DNA from 2 places in the Ramlibacter sp. MAHUQ-53 genome. Region 1 is predicted to be linked to the other one. Evidence: riboswitches for the same ligand, from Rfam matches in the RefSeq annotation. Region 1 holds a riboswitch; the other holds the start of a gene.

The links. A riboswitch is a leader RNA that binds a small molecule or an ion and turns the genes downstream of it on or off. The one in region 1 is predicted to bind glycine.
Region 2: linked by a shared signal. The riboswitch ahead of gcvT (glycine cleavage system aminomethyltransferase GcvT) and the one ahead of ACT80S_RS18055 (D-amino acid dehydrogenase) in region 1 are both predicted to bind glycine.

Annotation. Positions count from the first base shown of each region.
Region 1 is NZ_JBQWTS010000015.1:36,240-46,244, forward strand. Features, by position in the region: gene ACT80S_RS18045 (Bug family tripartite tricarboxylate transporter substrate binding protein) at 1-149, shown strand, start outside; gene ACT80S_RS18050 (M20 aminoacylase family protein) at 158-1,351, shown strand; glycine riboswitch at 1,363-1,453, shown strand; gene ACT80S_RS18055 (D-amino acid dehydrogenase) at 1,616-2,890, shown strand; gene ACT80S_RS18060 (TRAP transporter substrate-binding protein) at 2,960-4,045, opposite strand; gene ACT80S_RS18065 (dioxygenase family protein) at 4,082-5,014, opposite strand; gene ACT80S_RS18070 (LysR substrate-binding domain-containing protein) at 5,173-6,060, shown strand; gene ACT80S_RS18075 (alpha/beta fold hydrolase) at 6,101-6,877, opposite strand; gene ACT80S_RS18080 (LysR family transcriptional regulator) at 7,077-7,988, opposite strand; gene ACT80S_RS18085 (sulfatase-like hydrolase/transferase) at 8,119-9,420, shown strand; gene ACT80S_RS18090 (Bug family tripartite tricarboxylate transporter substrate binding protein) at 9,481-10,005, shown strand, end outside.
Region 2 is NZ_JBQWTS010000001.1:365,340-375,344, reverse strand. Features, by position in the region: gene gcvP (aminomethyl-transferring glycine dehydrogenase) at 1-1,042, opposite strand, end outside; gene gcvH (glycine cleavage system protein GcvH) at 1,079-1,456, opposite strand; gene gcvT (glycine cleavage system aminomethyltransferase GcvT) at 1,501-2,643, opposite strand; glycine riboswitch at 2,700-2,798, opposite strand; glycine riboswitch at 2,811-2,904, opposite strand; gene ACT80S_RS01670 (electron transfer flavoprotein-ubiquinone oxidoreductase) at 2,931-4,625, opposite strand; gene ACT80S_RS01665 (SDR family oxidoreductase) at 4,753-5,535, shown strand; gene ACT80S_RS01660 (DMT family transporter) at 5,805-6,689, shown strand; gene ACT80S_RS01655 (acyl-CoA thioesterase) at 6,686-7,105, shown strand; gene ACT80S_RS01650 (peroxidase-related enzyme) at 7,120-7,695, opposite strand; gene ACT80S_RS01645 (catalase) at 7,873-9,327, shown strand; gene ACT80S_RS01640 (methyl-accepting chemotaxis protein) at 9,403-10,005, shown strand, end outside.

The DNA of each region.
Region 1 (10,005 bases):
CCAACGACCCCGGCGTCCGCTCGGCCCTGGAGGCGCAGGCCATGATCGTGCCGCGACCGCAGCCGCTGGCGGCGATGGGCAAGGTCTACGCCGACAACACCGACAAGTACCGCGCCATCGCCCGCTCGATGAACCTGCAGCCCCAGTGAGTGCGGCCATGAAGGAGACCTACCTGGGGCACTCGCTGTCGCAGCGCGTCGGCGAGTTCATCCAGATCCGCCGCGACATCCACGCCCATCCCGAGATGGCTTTCCAGGAGCACCGCACGGCGGCCCTGGTGGCGGCCAAGCTGGCCGGCTGGGGCTACGAGGTCACGACGGGCATCGGCGGCACGGGCGTGGTGGGCCGCCTGCAGCGCGGCGCCGGTTCCCGGGCCCTGGGCCTGCGGGCCGACATGGACGCGCTTCCCATCACCGAGGACAACGGGCGCGAATGGAGCAGCCGCCATGCCGGCGTGATGCATGCCTGCGGGCATGACGGCCACACCGCCACCCTCCTGGCGGCGGCCCGCCTGATCGCGGAGGACGTGGACTTCGACGGCACCCTGAACCTGATCTTCCAGCCCGCGGAAGAAGGCGCCGGTGGCGCCTTGCGCATGATGGAGGACGGCCTGTTCGAGCGCTTCCCCTGCGACGCGGTGTTCGCGCTCCACAACATGCCGGGCCTGGAGGCCGGGTCCTTCCACTTCCGGGTGGGGCCGACCATGGCGTCCAGCGACAACGTCACCATCACGCTGCGCGGCGTGGGCGGCCACGGGGCCATGCCGCAGACCACCGCCGACACCGTGGTCGCCACGGCGGCCATCGTCACGGCGCTCCAGACCGTGGTGTCGCGCAACGTGGACCCCTTGAAATCCGCGGTGGTCACCGTCGGCGCCATGCATGCCGGAACGGCCAACAACATCATCCCGGACCTCGCCACGCTCGAATTGAGCGTGCGCGCCCTGGACCCGCAGGTGCGCACGCTGCTCAAGGAGCGCATCTGCGACCTGGTGAACCTGCAGGCCGCCAGCTTCAAGGTGAAGGCCGACATCGACTGGCGTGACGGCTACGCCGTGCTGGTGAACACGCCGGACGAAACCCGCCTGGCGACCCAGGTGGCGCTGGACCTGTTCGGGCCGGACCGGGTGAATCCCGAGGGCCAGCCGCTGACCGCCAGCGAGGACTTCGCTTTCATGCTGGAAAAGGTGCCTGGCAGCTATGTCTATGTCGGCAACGGCGGCCCGGGGACCCCGGGCGCCTGCATGGTCCACAACCCGGGCTACGACTTCAACGACGAGATCATCGAGCCGGGCGCGCGCTTCTGGGCGGGCCTGGTGGCCCGATACCTGAAGGAGCCCGCTGGCGCCTGACCCCTCCACCACTGCGCGAGCCGGGAGAGACCGCGTCACGGCGCGGCGCCGAAGGAGCAACCGCCCCGGAAACTCTCAGGTACCCAGGACCGGCCCGCGCACCCGAATACTCTGAAGAGCCGCTGGCCTCGTCCGCCGGCGCACCGAAGGAGCAAGCCCGCGGCGCCTCGCGACCGCAGGTGAATCTCTCAGGTTCCGAACAGAGGGGGCGTTCGACGCGCGACTGGCGCGGCGGACTCCCTTCTCGACGTCTGGAGCAACCTGATGAAGACCTTTGCAGTGATCGGTGGCGGCATCACCGGCGTGACCACCGCCTACGCCCTGGCCCAACGCGGATACGGCGTCACCGTCATCGAGCGGCACCGCTATGCCGCCATGGAGACCTCGTTCGCCAACGGCGGCCAGCTCTCGGCGTCCAACGCCGAGACCTGGACCCATCCGTCCACCCTCCTCAAGGGCCTCAAGTGGATGCTGCGCCAGGATGCGCCGCTGCTGGTCAACCCCAAACCCTCCTGGCACAAGATCTCGTGGTTCGCCGAGTTCATCGCCAGCATCCCCAAGTACGAGTCCAACACCATCGAGACGGCGCGCCTGGCGATCGTCGCGCGGGACCACCTGTTTTCCTGGGCCGCGGCCGAAGGCATCGACTTCGACCATCGCCGCGAAGGCATCCTCCACATCTACCGGGACCGCAAGGGCTTCGAGCATGCGGGGAAGGTCTCGCAGCTGCTGGCCGCCGGCGGCCTGCAGCGCCGGGCCGTCACGCCCCAGGAAATGCGCGCCATCGAGCCGACGCTGGCGGGCGACTACTACGGCGGCTACTACACCGAGAGCGATTCCACCGGGGACATCCACAAGTTCACGCAGGGCCTGGCCGCGGCCTGCGCGCGAATGGGCGTGAAATTCCTCTACGGCGAGGACGTGCTGTCACTCGATTGCGACGGCCGCCGCGCGCGCGTGGACCTGGACGACGGCACGGGCTCGCGGACCGAATCCTTCGACGCCGTCGTGGTGTGCGCCGGCGTGGGCAGCCGGGCGCTGGCGGCGCAGCTGGGCGACCGCATCAACGTCTATCCGGTCAAGGGCTACTCGATCACGGTGAACCTGCTGGACGACGCCAGCCAGGCGGCGGCGCCCACCGTGAGCCTGCTGGACGATGAGACCAAGCTGGTCACCAGCCGCCTCGGGGCCGACCGCTTCCGGGTGGCGGGAACCGCTGAGTTCAACGGCTTCAATCGCGACATCCGGGCCGACCGCATCAGGCCGCTGGTCGAGTGGGTGCAGCAATGCTTCCCCGGGGTCAGCACGCGCCAGGTGGTGCCCTGGGCTGGCCTGCGGCCGATGATGCCGGACATGATGCCCCGCGTCGGCCGGGGCCGGCAGGCCAACGTGTTCTACAACACCGGGCATGGCCACCTGGGATGGACGCTGAGCGCAGCGACCGCCGATCTCCTGGGGGAGCTGGTGGCGCAGGGCGCGAAGCCGGCCGGAAGTCGCCTGCCGATCACGGCGACGGCTTCGGCGGCCCAGGCCAGCTGAAACGAGAGGCGCCCCGCCGGCGGCATGCCGCCGGCGGGGCGCCGTGGTGGCCCGTGGCGCCGGGCGTCGTCAGGCCGGAGACTTCACCGACTGCATGTAGCGGTCGAACGGGGTCTCGGTGAAGCGGAACCACATGTGCGCGTCGGCCGCGAACCGGGTGTAGTCGGTGTAGATCTTCTTCCAGTCGGGATTGGTGTCGCTCAGCTGGTCGAACAGCGCCAGCGCGTGCTTGTGCGCGCCGGCGACGACGTCCTGCGGGAAGGGCCGCAGCTTGGCGCCACTGGCGACCAGCTGCTTGAGCGCGGTCGGGTTCCGGCTGTCGTACCGCGAGATCATGGTCTGGTGCGCCGCCAGCGACGCGCTTTCGACGATGGCCTTGTTCTCGGGGGACAGCGCCTCGAACGCCTTCTGGTTGATCAGGAAGTCGACCTGGCCCGTGCCTTCCCAGTAGCCCGGGTAGTAGTAGTTGGGCGCCACCTTGTGGAAGCCCAGCTTCTGGTCGTCATAGGGGCCCACGAATTCGGCGGCGTCGATGGTGCCCTTCTCCAGGGAGGCGTACACGTCGCCCCCGGGGATGTTCTGCGGGACCACGCCCATGCGCTCGAGGATCTTGCCGTTGAAGCCGCCCACGCGGAACTTCAGGCCCTTGAAGTCGGCCGCCGACTTGATCTCCTTGCGGAACCAGCCCCCCATCTGCGCGCAGGTGTTGCCGCCCAGGAAGTTGACGATGTTGTACTTGGCGAAGAGTTCGCGCATCAGCTTCATGCCGTTGCCATCGAGCATCCAGGCGGTCATCTGCCGGGTGTTCATGCCGAAGGGGACATTGGTGCCGATGGCAAACGCCTCGTTCTTGCCGAAGAAGTACAGCGAGGCCGTGTGGCAGGCCTCGACCGTGCCGTTCTGCACGCCATCGAGCACGCTCAGGGCGGGCATCAGCTCGCCCGCCGGGTGCACCGACACCTCGAACTTGCCGCCCGACATCTGGCGCACCTTCTGTGCGAAGACTTCAGCGCCGCCGAAGATGGTGTCCAGCGACTTGGGAAAGCTCGAGGCCAGGCGCCAGCGCACCGTGGCCTGCGCGTGCACCGCGGGCGCGACGCCGGCGGCCAGGACACCGGCGATGCCGCCGGTCTTGAGGAGGGAGCGACGATCCATGCGAATGTGCCTTTCCTTGTCCGGGGTCCGCGCCGGTCAGGCCGCAGCCACGCGGGCCATGCGGGTGAGCGGGCTGGCCTCGTCCTCGTCGCGGGCCTTCTGCATCACGAAATCGAACTTCGACAGGGCGACCGGCGTGCCGGCGGCGATGCCCAGGGATTCGTAGCCGGCGGGCGCGGCGACGCGCTGCAGGTCGATCACCAGGCCGTCACGGGTGGCGAAGGCGAAGTCGTCGTCCAGGTAAGTGTCGCCCGGCACGTTGATCTGCGTGGTCAGGGTGCGCAGGCCCGGGGCCACGATGAAGAAGTGAACGTGCGCCGGGCGATGGCCGTGGCGGCCCAGCGCGTCGAACAGCTCCGAGGTCGGGCTGTTGGGGGGAATCGCATAGCCCGGGGGCAGGACGGAGCGGAAGCGGTAGCGGCCCTGGGCGTCGGTCTCGATCTTGCGGCGCAGCTCGAACTCCTTGAGGCCCGGGAAGAAGTGGGAGTAGCCGCCCACCTCGTTGGCGTGCCAGACGTCCATCAGGGCATTCGCCACCGGCTTGCCGTCGGTGTCGAGCACACGGCCCTCCATCACGAACACCTCGCCCTTGGAGGGGCTGTCCTCGCTGAGCCAGGCTTCGCCCTTGGACAGCGGTGCGCCGGGCACATACAGCGGGCCCTCGATGGCGCGGGGCGTGCCGGCGGCGCGGCCGGCCTGGGCATCCGCCTCGTCCAGCTTGATGTCCAGCAGGCGGTCGAAGCCCAGGCCGGCGGTGATCAGGCCCATCTGGCCGGAGGCGCCCAGGCGGCTGAGCCAGTCGGTCGCAGCCCAGAACTCGTCGGGAGTGACGTTCATCCTGTCGATGGTCTTGAACAGGTCGCTCACGATGCTGGCCACCAGGGCCCGGACCCGCGGATTGCCTTCGGCGATGTGCACGGTGTTGACGCGGTCCAGAAGCTGCGCCACGGTGAATTCGTTCTTGCTCACTTGTCTCTCCTTGTGATGGTGGATGGGGAATCTGCGGGTGTGAGGGAGCCCTGGGGCTCGATGACGAGGGAGCGTAAGTGGGCCCAAAGAATGAATCCAATGATTAATTTCCGATGGAGCGTTCGCCTCAGTCGAACGATCGGGCTACCATCCCGGCCATGGAAATCCGTCAGCTGCGCTACTTCCTGGACATCGCGGAGACCGAGCACCTCACGCAGTCCGCCCAGAACCTGTTCGTCACGCAGTCCACGCTCTCGCATGGCCTGCGGCAGCTGGAGCAGGAGCTGGACGTGGCCCTGTTCGACCGCCTGGGCCGGGGCCTGCGCCTGTCACAGGCCGGAGCGCAGTTCCGGGACTACGCGCTGCGGGCCCTGAAGGAGCTGGAAGCCGGGCGGATGGCGCTGGCCGACCTGACCGGGCTGCAGTCCGGCCAGCTCACGATGGGCATCTTCCCGACCTTCCTCAACACGGTGGTGCCGACCACCCTGGCCGCCTTTCACCACGACTACCCGCGCGTGTCCGTGGTCGTGAGGGCCTTGCGCGCCGGGCCCATCGAGGAGCAGCTGCTGCGCGGGGAGATCGACCTGGGGATCGGCTTCCATCCGACGGTGCACGAGGACATCGAGACCGAGCCGCTGTTCGATGAGCGACTCATGCTGGCCGTCCACCCGCAGCACCCCCTGGCCACGCGAGCGACGCACCCGCTGCAGGCGCTGGCGGGTGTGCCGCTGGCGCTGCTGTCGCGCAGCTATGCCACCCGGCGCCAGATCGACGAGCAATTCCGCCTCGCGGGGGTGACGCCCACGGTGCCGGTGGAGATGGAGTCGGTGGAGGCCCTGCTGGGCGTGTGCCGGTGGAGCCGGGACCTGGCGACCCTCGTGCCCGAGCGGGCCACCTGGCAGTACCCCGACCTGCGCGCCCTCGCGCTGGACGCGCCGGGCATGGTGCGCAGTGCGGGCCTGCTGTGGCGCCGCGGCGCCTCACGCAGCGCGGCCGCGCAGGAGTTCGCGCGTCGCCTGCGCGAACTGGATTGGCAACGGCCGTAGGCCGCGCCCTGCCCTGTCCAGCCGGCCCGCCGGCGCCGCGTCAGGCCGCCAGGCTGCGCCAGAACTCATCGAGCAAGTCGGCAAAGACCTGCGGCTTCTCGACGGCGCTCAGGTGGGCCGCGTCGATGCTGCACAGCCGAGCCCCCGGGATGGCCTGGGCGATGCGCTCCGACAGGGCCGGCGGCGTCGCCTCATCACGGCTGCCGGCGATGACCAGGGTCGGGCAGTCGATGGTCGCATTGCCGGCGTCCAGCTCGATGCGGGCCACCGCGTCGCAGGCCGCCGCGTACGGCCCCGGGGCGGTCGCCTCGAGGACAGCGCGCAAGGCGGCCACGCGCGCGGCGCCGCCCTGCGCCTGGTCCGCCCGGAATTCGGGGGTGAACCAGCGCTGCATCGCACCCTCGGCGATCGCGGCCATCCCCTGCGCCTTGACGGTGTCGATCCGTGCCTGCCACAGGGCGCGCGCGGCCTCGTCATAGGCACTGGCCGAGTTCGCGATCACCAGGCTGCGGGCCAACCCGGGGTGGCGCGCGCCCAGGGCCTGGGCCGTCATGCCGCCCATGGACAGCCCGACGAAATGCGCCGGCTCGCCCTGGGCCCGGATCAATGCCGCGGCGTCATCGGCCAGGTCGGCCATGGTGTAGGCCTCGCCGGTGGCGGGCGAGCGTCCGTGGCCCCGGTGGTCATAGCGCAGCACGGTGTAGCGGTCCTGCAGGGCGTCGGCGACACCGTCCCACATCGTCAGGTCGCAGCCCAAGGCATGGCTGAGGATCACCAGCGGGCCCTGGCCCTGTCGCACGGTATTCAAGGGAAGCATCGGTATCGGTCGTGTTGAAGGAAAGCGTGGGCGATCGCCGGGCGCCAGGGCCGCGTGTGGCCGTGCCCCGGTGGCCTGGCTGGCATGTGCCCGGCCCAGGCGCATGGATCCTAAGCAGCCCCGTCTCGCTCGTCCAATGACGTGTTTCGGATGGACCGATCGACTGAATCGATCAGACCGGCGACTCCCCGGTGGGGACTCAGAGGGGCTTCGCGCCCGGCAGCGACCGGCTGACCGTACGGATCGCCGAGTACAGCGCCTGGCCTGCCGGCGTGAGGATCGACTGGCTGGGCTGCACCAGGGAAATCCGCATCGGCGGGGTGGGCTCCGCGATGTCCACGAGGGTGACGAGCCGGCTTTGCTCGAACGCTTCGGCGATGGGGCGTGGCACGAAGCTGGCGGCATCGCTGTGGGCAACGAAGTGCACGGCCGCAGCGACCGACTCGCAGTGCGTGCGGCACACGGGCGGCTCCAGGCCGGCGTCCCGGAAGGCCCGGTCGTGAATGGCCCCGGGGCCGTTCTTCGGGCCACTGAGGATCCACTGCAGGTCGGTCAGGGCCTGAAGCGACTTCCGCCTGGCCAGCGGATGCCCCCGCCGCAGGACCACGGTCAGCGCGACCTCGAACAGCGGCTGGCAGGTGAACTCGGCGCCCAGGCCCTCCGCGGGCACCGGCCCGATCGCGAAGTCGATCGATCCGTCGCGAAACAGGCCCAGGACCGTGGGGTAGACAGCCTCCTGCAGGCGCACGTCGAGCCCCGGGAACTGTCGCCGGACGAGCTCCAGCGCGCTCGGGAGCACCAGCATGAAGGGCGTGGCGGAAGAAGCCACGGACAAGGTGCCGCCACGCGCATCGACCATCTGCGAGATGTGCTGGTCCGCCTTGTCCGCCGCCTTGACGATCAGGCGGGCATGGGCCAGCAAGGCGGTGCCGTAGTCGGTCAGGGCAACGCCCGCGCTGTGGCGGTACAGCAGGGTGGCCCTGACGTCGATCTCCAGTTGCTTGAGTGCCCGCGTGACGGCGGGCTGGGACACGCCCAGGCTGCGGGCCGCCGCGCTGACGCTGCCGGCATCGGCGACCGCGACCAGTGCACGCAGTTGGTACAGCTGCATGGTCAATCCATGTTCATTGGTTATGGGTAAGACGATTTTCAACCTATTCTTGCATGCCCTTTCCGGGGACACTGCCGCCCGGCGCAGGGCTTGTCAGCCCGCCTTGATCACCGAATCGCGAGACCTTGCAGTGACCGGAAAGCCCAACATCATCTTCATCCTGGCCGACGACCTCGGTTATGCCGACCTCGGCTGCTACGGCGGACGCGAGCCCGTCTCGCCCCATCTCGACCGGATGGCCAGCGAAGGCATCCGCTTCACCCAGGGCTATGCCAACTCGCCCGTCTGCTCGCCCACGCGGTTCGCGCTCATGACCGGCCGCTACCAGTACCACTTCCGCGGCGCGCAGGACGAACCCCTGCATGGCCCCAACGCCACGCGCAGCACGCACGGCCTGCCGCCGTCGCACCAGACGCTGCCGTCCCTGCTGCGCGAAGCCGGCTACCGGACCGCCCTGGTCGGCAAATGGCACCTGGGCCACGAGCCGCATTTCGGGCCGCTGAAGAGCGGCTATGACGAGCACTTCGGGCTCATGTCGGGGGGCATCGATTACTTCACCCACACGGCGCCGAACGGCAAGAAGGACCTCTGGCACAACGGCGTGCCGGTGGACGACGACACCTACCTGACCGACCTGCTGTCGGACCGCAGCGTGGAGTTCATCCAGCGCTGCGCCGGCCAGGACCAGCCGTTCTTCCTGTCGCTGCACTACACGGCCCCGCACTGGCCCTGGGAAACCCGGGAGGACCACGCGCTGGCCAAGACCCTGGTGGGCAAGACCTTCCACCTCGATGGCGGCTCGGTGCAGACCTACCACCGCATGATCCACCACATGGACGAAGGCATCGGCAAGATCATGGCCGAGCTCAAGCGCCTCGGGCTGGACGAGAACACGCTGGTGGTCTTCACCAGCGACAACGGCGGTGAGCGTTTCAGCGACAGCTGGCCCCTGGTGGGTGGAAAGATGGACCTGACCGAAGGCGGCATCCGGGTTCCCTACATCGTCCGGTGGCCGGCCGTGATCCCGGCTGGCGGTGTGAGCGAGCAAATGATCATCACCATGGACTGGGTGCCCACCCTGCTGGAAGCCGCCCAGGCCCGGCCGCAGCTGGACCACCCGTTCGACGGCCTGTCCATCCTGCCCCACCTGCGCGATGCCGCACGGGTGCAGGAGCGCCAGTTGTGCTGGCGCATGAATTACCGCCAGCAGCGGGCACTGCGCCGCGGCAACTGGAAGTACCTGCGCGTGGAGGGACACGAGTACCTGTTCGACCTCGCCGCCGACGCGCGGGAGCGCGCCAACCAGATGCACCGCCACCCGGACAAGCTGGCCGAGATGCGTGACAGCTTCGAGCAGTGGGACCGCTCGCTGCCCCCCATCCCGGAGGACGCCTCGGTCACGCTGGTCTACACGAAGAAAGACATGCCTTGAGCGCGCCGTGCGCCAGGCCCCCGGACCCGCAATTTCATGATGACAACAAGGAGACAAGCCATGACCCCTTCTCACTCGAGCCAACGGCGCAGCGTGCTGCGCGGCATGACGGTCCTTGCGCTGGGCGCGAGCCTGGCCGGCGCCAGCCTGGCCCAGGCCTGGCCCGTCAAGCCGCTGCGGCTGCTCGTGCCCTACACCGCCGGCTCGCCACCGGACCTGTCCTCGCGCGTCGTGGCCACCTACCTCGCCACGGCCCTGCAGCAGCCGGTCGTGGTCGAGAACAAGCCGGGCGCCATCGGCCTGGTGGCGCTCCAGGAGCTCCTGCGGCAACCCGCGGACGGCTACACGCTCTACTGCCTCCTCACGCCGGTGACGACGGCGTCGGCGCTGCTGCCGGCCCAGAAGGTCGATCTGGCCAAGGAGCTGCAGCCGGTCTCGCAGATCAGCCGCATCGGTACCGTCCTGGTCGTCAACAACGACCTGCCGGCCACCGACATGAAGTCGTTCGTGGCCTTGCTGCGCGCGAAACCCAACCAGCTGAACTTCGCCTCTACCGGCAACGGGACTCCGGCCCACCTGGCGGGT
Region 2 (10,005 bases), on a different contig from region 1:
CCGGCAGCACCTGCGCGGTGCAGATGTTGGAGGTGGCCTTCTCGCGGCGAATGTGCTGCTCGCGCGTCTGCAGCGCGAGGCGGTAGGCGGGGTTGCCGTGGCTGTCCACGCTCACGCCGACCAGGCGGCCGGGCAGCGAACGCTTGTACTCGTCGCGGCAGGCCATGTAGGCGGCGTGCGGGCCGCCGGCGCCCATGGGCATGCCCAGGCGCTGGGTCGTGCCGACCACGATGTCCGCGCCCCATTCGCCGGGCGGCACGATCAGCGCCAGGGCCAGCAGGTCGGCGGCGGCGATGAAGGCGCCGTGCTGGGCGTGGGTCTTGTCCGCGTCGGCGCGCAGGTCGTCGATCCGGCCGGTGGAGGCCGGGTACTGCGCGAGCGCGGCGAAGTGCTCGCCGGCCAGGGCCGCGGCCCATTCATCGGCGGTCGTCGTGACCAGCACCTCCAGGCCCAGGGGCTTGGCGCGGGTGCGCACCACCTCGATGGTCTGCGGGTGGCAGTCGCCCGAGACCACGAAGCGGTTGGACTTGCTCCTGACGCTGCGCTTGGCCAGCGTCATCGCCTCGGCGGCGGCGGTGGCCTCGTCCAGCATCGAGGCGTTGGCGATGGGCATGCCGGTCAGGTCGCAGACCATCGTCTGGAAATTGACCAGCGCCTCCATGCGGCCCTGGCTGATCTCGGCCTGGTAGGGCGTGTAGGCGGTGTACCAGGCCGGGTTCTCCAGGATGTTGCGCAGGATCACCGGCGGCGTGAGCGTGCCGTAGTAGCCCTGGCCGATGAAGCTGCGCATCACCTTGTTGCGCGAGGCGATGGCCTTGAGCTCGGCGAGCGCGGCGGCCTCGGTCACCGCCGGGGGCAGCTTCATCTCGGTGCTGCGCGCGATCGAGCGCGGCACGATGCCTTCGATCAGGGCGCGGCGCGAGGCTTCGCCCACGACCGAGAGCATGTGGCGCTCGTCGGCCTCGGAGATGCCGATGTGGCGCGGGATGAATTCGCTGGGGTTCTCGAGTTCGCCCAGCGGGCGGGCGGCTTGCATCAGCATCGCGGCGGGTCCGTCAGAGGTGTTGGGGAGGAAGGGTCAGGCGCCGTTCTTGGCGAAGGCGTCGTAGGCGGTCTCGTCCATGAGGGCGTCGACCTCGGCGGGATTGGCCAGCTTGACCTTGAAGAACCAGCCGGCGGCCAGCGGGTCGCTGTTGGCGAGCGACGGGTCGGCGCGCAGGGCCTCGTTGACCTCGGTGATCTCGCCGTCCAGGGGCATGTACACGTCGGCCGCGGCCTTGACGGACTCGACGACGCCGGCGACCTCGCCCTTGGCATAGCTGCGGCCGACCTCGGGCAGGTCGACGAACACCACGTCGCCCAGCGCATCCTGCGCGTGCACGGTGATGCCCACCGTGGCGGGGCCGTCGCCCTCGGCGCGGATCCATTCGTGGTCGGGGGTGAACTTCAGGGTCATGGTTTTTCTCCGGTTGTTGTCTCGTTGAGGGGCGTTGCGGCGGTTCAGCCGCGGAAATAGCGGGGCGGCACGAAGGGTAGGGGCGCGACCTCCATCGGCACGGCCTTGCCGCGCACGATGGCGTCGACGCGGGTGCCGTGGGCTGCCAGCGCGGCGTCCACGTAGGCCATGGCGACCGGCTTGTCCACGCTGGGGGCCAGCAGGCCGCTGGTGACCTCGCCGACGCGTCGGCCCTGCGCGTCGCGCAGTTCGGTGTGCTCGCGCACCGGCACCCGCTCCAGGGCCACCAGGCCGACGCGCCGGCGCGCCGGGGGGGCGGTGCCATCGAGCTGGGCCAGCACCCGGGCGGCGCCGGGGAAGCCGCCCGCGCGCGCGCCGCCGCTGCGGCGCACCTTCTGGATGGCCCAGGCCAGGCCGGCCTCGACCGGGGTGGTGGTGGTGTCGATGTCGTTGCCGTACAGGCACAGGCCCGCCTCCAGGCGCAGCGAGTTGCGCGCGCCCAGGCCGATCGGCATGACGCCGGGCTGCGCCAGCAGCGCGCGGGCCAGGGCCTCGGCCTTGCCGGCCTCGACGGAGATCTCGAAGCCGTCCTCGCCGGTGTAGCCGCTGCGGGTGATGAACAGCTCGGTGCCATCCCACAGGAAGGCGGCGCCGGTCATGAAGACCAGCTTCTCGACCCCGGGCACCAGGCCGGACAGGGCTGCGGCGGCCTGCGGCCCCTGCAGCGCCAGCAGGCCCCGCTCGGGCAGGGGCACGACCTCGCAGCGCGAGCCGATGCGGGCCTGGATGTGGGCGATGTCGCCGGCCTTGCAGGCGCCGTTGACGACGACGAACAGGTCGCCGCCGCGGTTGACGAACATCAGGTCGTCGATGATGGTGCCCTCGTCGGTGAGCAGCAGGCCGTAGCGCTGTCGGCCCACCGCGAGATCGACCACGTCCACCGGCATCAGCGTCTCGAAGGCGGCCGCGGCGTCGGGGCCGACCAGCCGCAGCTGGCCCATGTGCGAGACGTCGAACAGGCCGGCGGCCGCGCGGGTGTGCTGGTGTTCGGCCATGAGGCCGGCCGGGTACTGCACCGGCATCGCGTAGCCCGCGAAGGGGACCATGCGCGCGCCCAGTTCGAGGTGCAGCGCGTGCAGCGGCGTGTGCTGCAGGGAGGGCTCAGGGGTGGCGTTCGGGGCGGACATCCGGGTCTCCGGGAAAGGGCTGCGGGCCATGGTACGACCATGTGGTACGACCATGGGGGAGCCCTGCTGTCCGCTTTACCTGAGAGATTCACCCCGCGCGGGGGCTTGCTCCTTCGGTGGGTACCGCGAAAGTACCTCTCTCCAGCAAGGAAACGCGGCGCGAGCGCCGCGCGTTGCCAGTCCTGGGTGCCTGAGCGTTCGGCGATGAGCCTGCGCCTTCGGCGGCCTGCTCGGGGGCAGGCGCTCTCCTGACAACCCGGCGATTGTAGCCGCCAGGCGGGCGCCGTTTACATGTTGGCGTAGTTGGGGCCGCCGCCGCCCTCGGGCACCACCCACACGATGTTCTGCGTCGGGTCCTTGATGTCGCAGGTCTTGCAGTGCACGCAGTTCTGCGCGTTGATCTGCAGGCGGTCGGCGCCGGTGCTGTCGTCCTTGACGAACTCGTACACGCCGGCCGGGCAGTAGCGCGCCTCGGGGCCGGCGAACTTCGCCAGGTTCACGTTCACGGGCACCGAGGCGTCCTTGAGCGTGAGGTGGGCCGGCTGGTCCTCGGCATGGTTGGTGTTCGAGATGAACACCGACGAGAGCCGGTCGAAGGTGAGCTTGCCGTCGGCCTTGGGGTACTCGATGCGCGGGCACTGGTCGGCCGGCTTGAGGTACACGTGGTCGGGCTTTTCGCGGTGCAGGGTCCAGGGGATGTGCCCGCGCAGCACGAACTGCTCGATGCCGGTCATGACGGTGGCCAGGGGCAGGCCCTTCTTGAACCACTGCTTGAAGTTGCGCGCCTTGTTCAACTCGGCGTACAGCCAGGACTGCTCGAAGGCCTCGGGGTAGGCGGTGAGCTCGTCGCCCTGGCGGCCGGCGCCCAGGGCCTCGAAGGCGGCCTCGGCGCACAGCATGCCGCTCTTGATGGCGGCATGGCTGCCCTTGATGCGCGACGCGTTGAGGTAGCCGGCGTCGCAGCCCACCAGCGCGCCGCCGGGGAACACCTGCTTCGGCAGGGACAGCAGGCCGCCCACCGTCAGCGCGCGGGCGCCATAGGCCAGGCGCTTGGCCGGCTTGCCGCCCTCGGGCGTGTCGAAGTACCAGCGGATGTTGGGGTGCGTCTTGAACCGCTGGAACTCCTCGTAGGGCGAGAGCCAGGGGTTGGCGTAGTCCAGGCCGACCACGTAGCCCACGGCCACCTGGTTGTCCTCCATGTGGTACAGGAAGGAACCGCCGTAGGTGTTGTTGTCCAGGGGCCAGCCGGCGCTGTGCAGGGCCAGGCCCGGCTTGTGGCGGGCCGGGTCGATCTCCCAGACCTCCTTGATGCCGATGCTGTAGCTTTGCGGGTCGCGGCCCTCGTCGAGCCTGTACTTCGCGATCAGCTGCTTGCCCAGGTGGCCGCGCGCGCCCTCGGCGAACACGGTGTACTTGGCGTGCAGCTCCATGCCGAGCTGGAAGTTCTCGGTGGGCTCGCCGTCCTTGCCGATGCCCATGTTGGCGGTGGCCACGCCCTTGACCGAGCCGTCCTCGCGGTAAAGCACCTCGCCGGCGGGGAAGCCGGGGAAGATCTCCACGCCCAGCGCCTCGGCCTGCTGCGCCATCCAGCGCGTGAGGTTGGCCAGGCTGATGATGTAGTTGCCTTCGTTGTGGAAGTTCTTCGGCAGCAGCGCGTTGGGCGTGCGGGTGGCGCCCTGCTCGGTGAGGAAAAGGAAGATGTCCTCGGTGACGGGCTGGTTCAGCGGCGCGCCCAGGGCCTGCCAGTCGGGGAACAGCTCGCTGATCGCGCGCGGGTCCATGATGGCGCCGGACAGGATGTGCGCGCCGGGCTCGGAACCCTTCTCGAGCACCACCACCGACACCTCCTTGCCGCTTTCGGCAGCCAGCTGCTTCAGGCGGATCGCGGTGGCCAGGCCCGCGGGGCCGGCGCCGACGACGACCACGTCGTACTCCATCGCTTCGCGGGGTCCGTATTGCGACAGGATCTCTTCTTGCGTCATGTTGTCTCGCTGATAATGGTTCCAGTCCGTCTTGAGCCGCTGCCCCGAGGGGTACCGGCGCACCGCGAACGATTCTATTGCCTGCCGCGGGACGCTCCGGCGCACCCTGGCGCCCCGAGGAGACGACATGAGCTACACCATCGACCTGTCCGGCCGCGTTGCAATGGTCACCGGCGCATCCAGCGGCCTGGGCGCGCAGTTCGCGCGCACCCTGGCGCGGGCCGGCGCCGCCGTCGTGCTCGCGGCCCGCCGCGTGGAGAACCTCAAGGACCTGCGCGCGCAGATCGAGGGCGAGGGCGGCGACGCCCACATCACGCCCATGGACGTGACCGACCTCGACAGCATCCGCGCCGCCGTGGCCCATGCCGAGACCGAGGTCGGCTCCATCGACATCCTGGTGAACAACGCCGGCGTGGGCACGACCCAGCGCCTGCAGGACGTCTCGGAGGAAGACTTCGATTTCGTCTTCGACACCAACGTGCGCGGCGCCTTCTTCGTCGCGCAGGAAGTCGCCAAGCGCATGCTGGCGCGCGCGCGCGGCGCGGCCCCCGGCACCTTCACCGGCGGGCGCATCATCAATGTCTCCTCGATGGCCGGCCTGCGCCCGCTGCCGCAGATCGGCGTGTACGCCATGGCCAAGGCGGCGGTGGTCCACATGACCAAGTCGATGGCGCTGGAGTGGGGCCGCTTCGAGATCAACGTGAACGCGATCTGCCCCGGCTACATCGACACCGAGATCAACCACCACCACTGGCAGACCGAGCAGGGCCGCAAGCTGGTGGACATGCTCCCGCGCAAGCGCATCGGCCATCCCGAGGACCTCGACGCGCTGCTGGTGCTGCTCGCCAGCAGCGAGAGCCATTTCATCAACGGCTCCATCATCGCCGCCGATGATGGCTTCGCCCTCTAGGGTGTGTCATCGGATTCCCCGGGCCGCGCTCCTGCCTTGGCGGGATGGGGCGCAAGGCGCAAAACCCAGGGCAAGGCTGTACGCCTTGCCCGGTTTTGCAACGCAGCGCACCGCCCGCCAAGGCAGGAGCCCTTCGGGTTGGGGCGAAATCGGGCGTCTTGCACGCCTCGTCGCTTGCATGGGCATCAGCCCATGCCGCGCTCCGTCGGTGCGCAATCCATCCCGATTGCGCCCCAACGCGGGCCCGGGGAATTCGAGGACACACCCTAGTGCTCCGGGGCGTCCTGGCGGGCCTCGCGGCCGGGGCCCTGTGGGGCCTGGTGTTCGTCATGCCCCGCATGGTCGAGGGCTTTTCGGCGGTCGACCTGGCCAGCGGCCGCTTCGTGGCTTACGGCGCCTTCTCCGCGCTGGTGATGGCGCTGGCGCGCCGCCCGCTGCCCACCCTGCGCCAGGCGCTGGGCGCCCTGGGCCTGAGCCTGCTGGGCTTCACCGGCTACTACACGCTGCTGGTGTTCGCGGTGCGCGACGCGGGCGCCGAGGTGCCCGCGCTGATCATCGGCACCATCCCGGTGTGGGTGATGTTCCTCGGCAAGCCGGGACACCTGCGCTGGATGGCGCTGCTGCCGGGCCTGCTGCTCACGGCGGCCGGCCTGGCGCTGATGATGTCCGCGCCGCAGGCGCAGGAGCCGGGCTCGGCCGTCCACTGGTGGCGCGGCGTGGCGCTGGCCGTGGTCTCCCTGGCGAGCTGGACGGCCTTCGCGCTGCTCAATGCCGCCTGGCTGCGCCGGCACCGCGAGGTGGCCGCCACCGACTGGGCCAACTGGCTGGGGGTGGCCACCGGCCTGGGCGCCCTCGCGCTGTGGCTTCTGGCGGGCTCGTCGCCGGCCGAGATGCTGGCCCAGCCCCAGGCCGGGCGCTACCTGTTCCTGAGCCTGGCCACCGGCCTGGGCTCGGCCTGGCTGGCCACGATCCTGTGGAACGTGGCCAGCCAGCGGCTGTCCGCCAGCCTGTGCGGGCAGCTGATCGTCAGCGAGACGCTGTTCGCGCTGCTCTACGCCTTCGCGTGGGAGGGCCGCTGGCCCGACCCCGCACAATCCGTCGCCTGCGTGCTGTTCACGCTGGGCATCCTTTCCTCCGTCAAGGCCCACCGATGAAGATCGAGATTCCCGAGAAGAAGAAACTGGTGTTCGAGATGACGTTCCCCGTGCGCTGGGGCGACATGGACGCCATGGGGCACGTGAACAACACGGTCTACTTCCGCTACCTGGAGATGGCGCGGGTGGACTGGATGCAGTCGCTGGGCGGCCCGCCCACGCCCACCGGCCAGGGCCCGGTGATCGTCAACGCCTTCTGCAACTTCTACAAGCAGCTGGAGTACCCCGACGTGGTGCTGCTTCGCATGTACGCCAGCGACCCCGGCCGCACCAGCTTCGAGACCTGGGCGACCATGGCCCGCGCCAGCGAGCCCGACGTGATCTGCGCCGCCGGCGGCGCCACCACGGTGTGGGTCGATTTCCCCAGGCAGAAGTCGGCGCCGCTGCCCGACTGGCTGCGGCCCCACCTCGAGTAAGGCCCGGCCCTACCCTACTTCTGCCGCGGCACCCGCCCGAGCAGGTAGAACTCGGGATTGGGCGCCATGCCCGTGACGTTGGCCATGCGGTTGGACAGGCCGAAGAACGCGGTGATGGCGGCGATGTCCCAGGCGTCCTCGTCGTCGAAGCCATGGGCCTTCAGGGCCTCGAAGTCGGCGTCCTCGACCTCGTGCGAGCGCAGGCAGACCTTCATCGCGAAATCCAGCATCGCGCGCTGGCGCGGCGTGATGTCGGCCTTGCGGTGGTTCACCGCCACCTGGTCGGCCACCAGGGGCTTCTTCTCGTAGATGCGCAGGATCGCGCCGTGCGCCACCACGCAGTACAGGCAGTGGTTGGCGGCGCTGGTCGCGGTGACGATCATCTCGCGGTCGCCCTTGGTGAGGCTGCCGCCCTCCTTGAGCATCAGCGCGTCGTGGTAGTCGAAGAAGGCCCGCCACTCGGCCGGCCGGCGCGCCAGCGCCAGGAACACGTTGGGCACGAAGCCGCTCTTTTCCTGCACCTCCAGGATGCGCGCGCGCATGTCCTCGGGCAGGCCGGCGAGTTCGGCCAGGGGGTAACGATTGCTCACAGTTGTCTCCTTGTATCGCTTCGGGGCCAAGCGTAGCGTGCCTCGGCCATTGATGAGTCTTGCGCGTGGCCCGGCAGAAAAGCTATCGCTGCGATTCATGCAATTGGCTTTGTCCATTTTGCAGCGGCAAACACACTTCGCACCGAACCCCCGACCCCACGACCAGGAGAAGATCGAATGAGCATCCAGCGCCTGACCACCGCCTCCGGCATCCCGGTGGCCGACAACCAGAACTCGATCACGGCCGGTCCGCGCGGGCCCATCCTGCTGCAGGATTTCCACCTGCTCGAGAAGCTCCAGCACTTCAACCGCGAGCGCATCCCCGAGCGGGTGGTGCATGCCAAGGGCTCCGGCGCCTACGGCACCTTCACCGTCACGCACGACATCACGAAGTACACCCGGGCGGCGCTGTTCAGCGCGATCGGCAAGAAGACCGAGACCTTCGTGCGCTTTTCCACCGTCGGCGGCGAGCGGGGCAGCGCCGACACCGAGCGCGACCCGCGCGGCTTCGCGATCCGCTTCTACACCGAGGAGGGCAACTGGGACCTGGCGGGCAACAACACGCCGATGTTCTTCATCAAGGACCCGATCAAGTTCCCCGACTTCGTGCACACGCAGAAGCGCGACCCGCAGACGAACCTGAAGTCGCCCACGATGATGTGGGACTTCTGGAGCCGCGCGCCTGAGTCGCTGCACCAGGTGACCATGCTGTTCTCCGACCGCGGCACGCCCGACGGCTACCGCCACATGGACGGCTTCGGCAGCCACACCTTCAGCCTGATCAACGCCGCCGGCGAGCGGGTGTGGGTGAAGTGGCACTTCAAGACCCTGCAGGGCATCCGCAACCTGTCCGCCGCCGACGCGGTGCGCCTGGCCGGCGAGGACCCGGACTATGCGCAGCGTGACCTGTTCGATGCGATCGCCCGCGGCGACTTTCCGCGCTGGAACGTGTTCATCCAGGTGATGACCGAGGACCAGCGCATCGCCTGGGAGGCCCGCACCGGCTGGGACGCCTTCGACCTCACCAAGGTCTGGCCGCATGGCGACTTCCCGCGCCTGCCGGTGGGCGTGCTGGAGCTCGATCGCAACCCCGAGAACTACCACGCCGAGGTGGAGCAGGCCGCGTTCTCGCCGGCCCATGTGGTGCCGGGCCTGGGCTACTCCCCGGACCGCATGCTGCAGGGGCGCCTGTTCGCCTACCACGACGCCCAGTTGTACCGGGTGGGGACCAACCACCAGCACCTGCCGGTGAATCGCCCGCGCTGCCCCTTCCACAACCAGCAGCGCGATGGTGCGATGGCGATCCACAACGGCGGCGCCGCGCCGAACTACAACAGCGTGCAGGCCGGCGGCGTGGACACCCGCGGCTTCGGCCACGGCGACCCGGGCTGGGTGCTGGACGGCGTGGCCGGGCGCAGCGATCCCCGCGCCACCAGCGACGACTTCACCCAGGCCGGCAACCTGTTCCGCCTGATGTCCCCGGACGAACAGGACCGGCTCACCACGAACATCGCCCACGCGATGGCCCCGGTGGCCGCGGAGATCCAGGAGCGCCAGGTGGCCCACTTCACCCGCGCCGACGCGCGCTACGGCGCCGAGGTGGCGCGCAAGCTCGCGGCGCAGCGGGCCTGACGCTGCGGGGATTCAAGTTCCTGGCGGTCGCTGCCGAAAAGCGGGGGGACACCCCCGTCCTACCCGGTGACTTCCATGAACCTGATCCGATCCCTGCGCATCGGCCCGCGCCTGGCGGCCGGCTTCGCCCTCCTCGTGCTCCTGCTGGCGGTCATCGCGGCGGTGGGGGCTTCCCAGATCCTGGCCGTGCGCCAGGGCATGTCCACCCTGGTGCTCGATCGCTACGGCAAGGTCGAATTGATCAACGGCATCCAGAAGCAGTTCCTGATGCAGGGCGTGCGTATCCGCAACCTGGTGCTCGTGTCCGACGCCATGCAGGTCGAAACCGAGATCGCCGAGATGGAGGACACCGTCCGCTTCATCTCGGCCCGCATGGAGCAGCTGCGCACGGGCATCACCGACGAGACCGGGCGCGGCCTGCTGGCCGCCGCGGCCCAGGTGCGGGGCACCTTCCTCAAGGCCCGCGAGGAGATGGTCAGGCTGGCCCAGGCCGGCAAGGTCGCCGACGCGCGCAAGTTCCTGGTGGACGAGGCCATCCCCGCGCACCAGGCCTACTACGACGCCCTGGACAAGCTCAGCGCCTTCCTGGCCGCGCAGGCCAGCGACGCCCAGCGCGCGACCGACGCCCTGGTGATGCGGGCGCTGTGGGTCATCGGCATCCTGGCCGGCGTCGCGGTG